3 regions of the Evansella sp. AB-rgal1 genome follow, and region 3 is predicted to be linked to each of the others. Evidence: riboswitches for the same ligand, from Rfam matches in the RefSeq annotation. Region 3 holds a riboswitch; each other region holds the start of a gene.
What was found. Region 3 has a riboswitch for lysine ahead of dapA (4-hydroxy-tetrahydrodipicolinate synthase). Riboswitches for the same ligand answer to the same signal wherever they lie in the genome.

Region 1: another riboswitch for lysine. It lies ahead of ACERII_RS15250 (aspartate kinase); the one in region 3 lies ahead of dapA (4-hydroxy-tetrahydrodipicolinate synthase).
Region 2: another riboswitch for lysine. It lies ahead of ACERII_RS21405 (Na+/H+ antiporter NhaC family protein); the one in region 3 lies ahead of dapA (4-hydroxy-tetrahydrodipicolinate synthase).

Annotation. Positions count from the first base shown of each region.
Region 1 covers NZ_JBGUAU010000017.1:38,492-40,769, reverse strand. Annotated here, with positions in the region: gene uvrC (excinuclease ABC subunit UvrC) at 1-617, shown strand, start outside; lysine riboswitch at 725-914, shown strand; gene ACERII_RS15250 (aspartate kinase) at 1,236-2,278, shown strand, end outside.
Region 2 covers NZ_JBGUAU010000032.1:52,488-54,765, forward strand. Annotated here, with positions in the region: gene yunB (sporulation protein YunB) at 84-926, shown strand; lysine riboswitch at 1,021-1,199, shown strand; gene ACERII_RS21405 (Na+/H+ antiporter NhaC family protein) at 1,345-2,278, shown strand, end outside.
Region 3 covers NZ_JBGUAU010000006.1:287-2,564, reverse strand. Annotated here, with positions in the region: gene ACERII_RS06130 (hypothetical protein) at 1-385, opposite strand, end outside; lysine riboswitch at 691-875, shown strand; gene dapA (4-hydroxy-tetrahydrodipicolinate synthase) at 1,022-1,909, shown strand; partial or broken gene ACERII_RS06120 (cell wall hydrolase) at 1,957-2,278, opposite strand, start outside.

The DNA.
Region 1 (2,278 bases), on a different contig from region 3:
ATATTCAAGGGATAGATCCTGTTTCAGCAATGATTTCTTTTCTTGATGGAAAACCAGATAAAAAGAGCTATCGGAAATACAAGGTGAAAACCGTAGTTGGTCCAGATGATTATGAATCTATGAGAGAAGTTGTTAGAAGACGTTATACACGTCTCTTAAAGGAAGATCTTCCATTACCAGACTTAATTGTTATAGATGGAGGAAAAGGGCAAATATCAGCAGCTCAGAGTGTATTAGAAGATGAGTTAGGGTTGACAATTCCTGTATGTGGATTAGTCAAAGATGACAAGCACCGTACATCCCAGTTAATGATTGGTGACCCACCTGAAATTGTTCCATTAAAAAGAACAAGTCAGGAATTTTATTTGCTTCAACGAATTCAAGATGAAGTTCACCGTTTTGCTATCACATTTCACCGTAATATACGGAAAAAGTCAATGTTCTCAACGGTTTTAGACGATATTGAGGGCATTGGAGAAAAACGAAAAAAGAAACTTTTAAAACACTTCGGCTCGATTAAGCGATTAAAGGACTCTAATTTGGAGGAAATAGTAGCAGTTGGTATCCCTATGTCCTCTGCTAAAGTTCTATTGGAGAAAATAAAAGAAGATAGCTAATAATGGAAATTGTCAAAGTAATTGGTATTTGTTACACTCATATACGAGTTTTGCTTTGTCACATTAAATAACATTGAAAGCAGTAATACCATACTTCGGCTCTTAGGGGTGAAGGTAGAGGAGCGGAAACCTATTAGTATACTACGGGAGAAGGTTGAGCTTTATAGATCGTAGTAAAAAGGAGGTTCCGCCGAAGAAGGATACGGACTCAGACTGTATTTTTCTGGCTATTGTATTGAAGAAATACATGGCTGTCATACAGAGTTACTATTTTCTGTATGGAGGACTATCTCACGGAGCGGCATCAATGATGTGTTTATATTGAAGTCGTTTTCGGCAGTGGGATTACTCCTACTGTCGATTTCTTTTGTTAATGTCGAACCAACTACATTTAAGTCGTTTTCTTATGTGATAGGAGAGAATTTCAGGAAGAATATAATTCTATGAAAAAAAGATGACGACAATTTTTCAAAAATTCCTAATATCCATCATATTTAGGTCTGGTTCGTTAATTAACTCTACTCTTTTATCTCCAGTAAAGGATTTCTTGTTCTAAAAAGTAGAGCTTGGAGTAGAAATCAACTGTATGGGTTTGAATAAAAAGAGGAGGCGTTCATGTTGGCAACGATTGTTCAGAAGTTCGGAGGGACTTCTGTGGGCGACGTATCAAAAATTAAAAAAGCTGCTCAAAAAGTGAAAAAAGAAATGGAAGCTGGTAATAAAGTAGTAACAGTATTATCGGCAATGGGGAAATCAACAGACACATTAGTACAATTAGCAGAAGATATTACAGATAATCCTGATAAGCGTGAAATGGATATGCTTCTAAGTACGGGAGAACAAGTTACCATTTCCCTCATGGTAATGGCATTAAAAGAAATTGGGATTGATGCTGTGTCACTAACAGGGTGGCAGGCTGGTATAAAAACAGAACCAGTTCACCAAAATGCACGAATAACAAGAATTGACACGGAAAGAGTAGAATCATACTTAGACGAAGGGAAAGCAGTCATCGTTGCTGGATTCCAAGGAATGTCTGAGGACGGAGAAATTACGACACTAGGTCGTGGTGGATCGGATACAACAGCAGTGGCCCTTGCCGCGGCTTTAAATGCAAAATCTTGTTCTATATATACAGATGTAACTGGTGTATATACTTGTGACCCACGAGTTGCGAAAAAAGCTCGTCAGCTAGATAGTATTTCCTACGATGAAATGTTGGAATTGGCAAATTTAGGTGCTGGTGTTCTACACCCGAGATCTGTTGAATTTGCGAAAAACTATCAAGTACCTTTAATTGTCCGCTCAAGCATGGTAGATAAAGAAGGAACGGTTGTTGAGGAGGAAGCATCTATGGAACAAAACTTAGCGGTACGAGGTCTTGCATTCGAAGCTGCCGTAACGAAAATAACAATTGAGAGATTGCCAAATAATTTTGATACGTTGTCAAACGTATTTTCTGCATTAGCAGATGATGGCATTGATGTAGACATCATTACACAGCAAGTAACGGGAGAAAATGAAATGAATGTATCATTTTCTATTCATAGTGATCATTTACGTGAATCATTAGATATTCTAAAGCAACATTCAGATCGTATTGGCTATAAGGATATTCGCTATGAGGAAGGTCTTGCGAAGGTATCTATCGTTGGATCAGG
Region 2 (2,278 bases), on a different contig from region 3:
AATTCAGGGACCTGGTCCCTGAATTTTTTGTGAAATATGTTGTCCTTCTTTGCATATGTATTAGCAAAGGGGGTTGTCATCTTATGAGAAGATCACCAATATATCGGCCCCGCTCTAATGCACCTGTAAAAGGTAAACGAAGAAAGGGTCCTTTACCGTTTAGATATGTATTTATAATCTCATTTCTTATTTTTTGCTTTCTGACTGTACAAGGACTCATTATCGTGGAAGCGGGGATCCGACCAACGTTAGTGGAGATTGCTAAAACAGAAACACAGCGAATTGGAACACTAGCTATCAATGATGCTATGTCAAAGAAGGTAATGGAGGATATTGATGTAGATGAAATATTACAGTATAACTATGATGATAATGGAAGATTACAAGCGGTATCATGGAATGTAGCTGTTTATTGGGAAATACAACACGCAACTGTGAGGCGTGTACAAAATTACTTAAATGATATAGAACATGGTCGAGTACGAGATTATAGCTTACCAACGGATGTAGAATTGGAGCAAGAAGGAGCTACATTTACGGAAAATGGAATTGTACATACTATTCCATTAGGGCAGGCTACAAATAATTCATTACTTGCTCATTTAGGGCCTAGAGTACCAGTTAGGTTCTCTTCCATCGGTGATGTGAAAGCAGATCTTAAAACAGAGGTTATTGAAACAGGAATTAATAATACGTATCTTCAAGTATCAGTTGAGATTGAAGTCGATGTACAGGTGATAATACCATTTGCTACAGATACGGAAGTTGTAAAGACATCTATTGTAGTAGCAAATATCTTCCATGCAGGAGAAGTGCCAGAATTTTATAGTAGTGGTGGTGAAGGAATGAATCCTGCTATTCTGCAATCTCCAACAGAAATTGATGAAAATGTAGATTTAAGTGGGTTAGAAGAAGTAGCACCATAAGCAAACGGAATTATCTACCTATTGCTTAAGTACTCATTATTTGTTAAGATCAACTAGGTTTGACAACAAAATGATAAGTATTACCTCGTCTTGATGATGAGGTAGAGGCGCAAAGTTTATGAGTATGAAACAGTGGCTTGGATAGCAAAGACTGTTTCAAAAAGGAAAATTTGCCGAAGCAAAGGAATCTAATCCAAGATCCTTTAGCTGGGGTTGTATTGAATAAGTACAACACTGTCACATACCTTTTTTATGTGGAGAACTACTTACGAAAATCTTGATGAGGGAAATAACCTACCTGCTCGTAGCAAGGAAGTTTTCCTTGCTGCTTTTTTGTGTTTTTTAGGCTACAAGGATAAATTTTTCCTCCTCACGGTAGTATTGTCAGCATAAATAAGAAAAGAAAGTGGGAAACAAAATGGATTTTGGAATTTATTCATTGGTACCGCCAATAGTGGCATTAATAATGGTACTAATTACAAGAAGGGTTGTTCCATCGTTAGGTGTAGGTATTATTGTGGGAGCGATCATGCTTCATTTTTCAGAAGAAAGATTTCTTCTTGAGGCTTTAAAATATATTGCATCGATTGTTACAGAAATCTTCTACGTTGATGGATCTATAAATAACTGGGAATTATATATTATCTTCTTCCTATTAATACTTGGAATAATCGCTTCTTTCATAACAATTACAGGGGGAAGCCGAGCATTTGGAGAATGGGCGTTAACAAAAGTAAAAACAAGGAGTGGAGCTCAGTTCGTTGCAGGTTTTTTAGGTATCATCATTTTTATTGATGACTATTTCAATAGTTTAACAGTAGGAAATGTAAGTCGACCATTTACAGACCGTCATAAAGTATCGAGAGCAAAGTTAGCATATATCGTTGACTCAACAGCTGCCCCTATGTGTGTAATATCACCTATTTCCAGCTGGGGAGCATATATTATTGGAATAATCGGAGGTATCTTTGTTACACATGAAGTGACGAACTATGGTGCATTACAAGCATTTTTATTAATAGTGCCAATGAATTTTTATGCCTTATTTGCAATATTACTTGTATTTGCAGTTGCCTATTTCAAACTTGATTTTGGACCTATGAAACAACACGAACAACGTGCATTAGAAACCGGAATACTGGTAGACTCATCCAAAGGACAAGCACCTGGTGAAATGATGGGATCTGTAGCAGGAAAAGGAGAAAAAGGTGATCTGATCTGGCCTATAATTACCCTCATTTTTGCTACCATCTTCTTCATGATTTTAACGGGAATACAAGCTACGGAAGGGAAAACAAGTCTACTTGCAACGTTTGAAAACACGGATGTAGCAGCAGCTTTAGTTTACGGTG
Region 3 (2,278 bases):
CTCCTGCTGGAACCATATTACGCAATATGTAAAAACTAATCTCATAATTATAACTATTGGAAGGCTCTTTATCTGCTACTTTTTCAATTTCATTTTTATAAAATTGCAAAAAGTAATTAAAATATTGAGAATTATCATCGATAGGTAACATTTTAAAGTACTCTTTCGATTGATAAATTTTCGATAGATAATAAACATTTATCAAAGCAATTCCTAAATTCATCAAACCTACTGGTAAGGCACCAATTAAAAATCCGTATATTGCAAAAATGCTAGAACCTAGTAAGTTTATCCACCTAAGCTTAATAATCGAGCTCATTAATAATGATATTAATACAATTAAAGATGCTAAATACCCTAACCATTCTAACCAGTTAACATTCAAAGAAATAATCCCCCTTCAACACAAATATTATAACAATGACTACATATAACATATCGAACGAGTTAATGTCTAATATAAACATCTATATAAAAGAATTATCTTGCTTTTCGACATAATAAATACATTCGATTAACTAATCCACTCTTTTTATTATTGACATAAAATAAAATGATATGAATAATGTTACACCTGAATAGAAATATACATATTTTTTCCCACAGATTTTAGGGAAAGTATTGCAATTAAAAATAATATTTGTTAAGGTTAAAAAAAGTTCAAATTCTTTACTTCAATATTTACTTTGAAGTGAGGGTAGAGGTGCAAACACCATCAGTACACAATCTTTAGGGAGTGAGACCCGTGGATAGATGTGGAAAGGGGTTTTTGCCGAAGCAGCAATCTTACTCATGAGCTTGTTGCTGGTTCTGTCATTAAATAGATGCAGAACTGTCATATAGTTTTTACGACTATATGGAGGGCTATCTCACGCTGGAATAACCGTGTTATTTCCAAGCAACAACGAGACCCTTCGTTGTTGCTTTTTTATTTTATACACGGTTCCGGGATTTAGCTCTATTCAGGAACTTGAGCCGTCTTTATGACGAACAAAATCTGTTGAATAGAGGGGTTTTTATAATGAATTTTGGTAAATTAATCACTGCAATGGTAACACCATTTGGTCAGGATGGGGAAATTGATTTTCAAGCTACGAAATCTCTAATAAACTACTTACTAGCAAATGGAACAGACGGACTTGTTGTTGGTGGTACGACAGGAGAATCTCCAACACTTACAAAAGAGGAGAAAACAGCATTATATCAATATGTTGTGAAGGTTGTGGATGGTCGTGTACCTGTTATCGCTGGTACTGGTTCTAATAATACAAGAGAATCAATTCAGTTGACAGAAATTGCACAAAAATCAGGTGTTGATGGCGTAATGCTTGTTACTCCTTATTACAACAAACCTTGTCAAGAAGGTATGTATCAGCATTTTAAAGCAATTGCTACCTCTACTGATCTACCTATTATGTTATATAATATTCCTGGACGAAGTGTTGTAAACCTTAATGAAGAAACAGTTATTCGTTTATCTAAAATAGAAAATATTATATGTATTAAAGAAGCTAGTGGTGATTTAGAATCAATCGCTACTATTATTGAAAACACACCAGAGGATTTCTTAGTATACAGTGGAGATGATAGCTTAACATTACCTCTTTTATCCATTGGTGGACACGGAGTTGTTTCTGTAGCATCTCATATCATTGGTAGTGATATGAAAAAAATGATCACTGCGTTTGAAAATGGTGATAACAAATATGCAGCTTCAATACATCGAGAACTATTACCTATGATGAAAGCTCTATTTAGTGCACCAAATCCAACTCCTGTAAAAGCGGCATTAGAAATGATAGGACTGAATGTAGGTTCTGTTCGATTACCACTAATTCCACTTACACAAGAGGAATCGCATAGTTTGTATAATACAATTCAACCAAAAATTTTACCTAATGTTGTTTGAAAGATTTAAGGAGTGTTTAAAGGTCGTTCACCTTTAAACACTCCTTCTTAATATGCAAAGACATGATTTTCAATTGTAGTTGATACTGTTCTACTTCTCACCCACTGATCATTGGTTTTACTTGGGTTATAAAAATAAAGTGCACCATTTGTTGGATCTTCTCCCTGAAGTGCCCTTCTTGCGGCATCAAAATTTGTTTCATTTGGCGTAGCTGAGTTTAATGTACCATTGGAAGCAGGAGTGAACTGAAATAGTCCATTTGTATTTTGAAATATGACCTCTTGCACAGTATTAGGGAATAAATTACTTTCCACTCTATTCATGATAACTGCCCCTACTGCAATTTGACCTAATAAGGTCTCCCCTCTT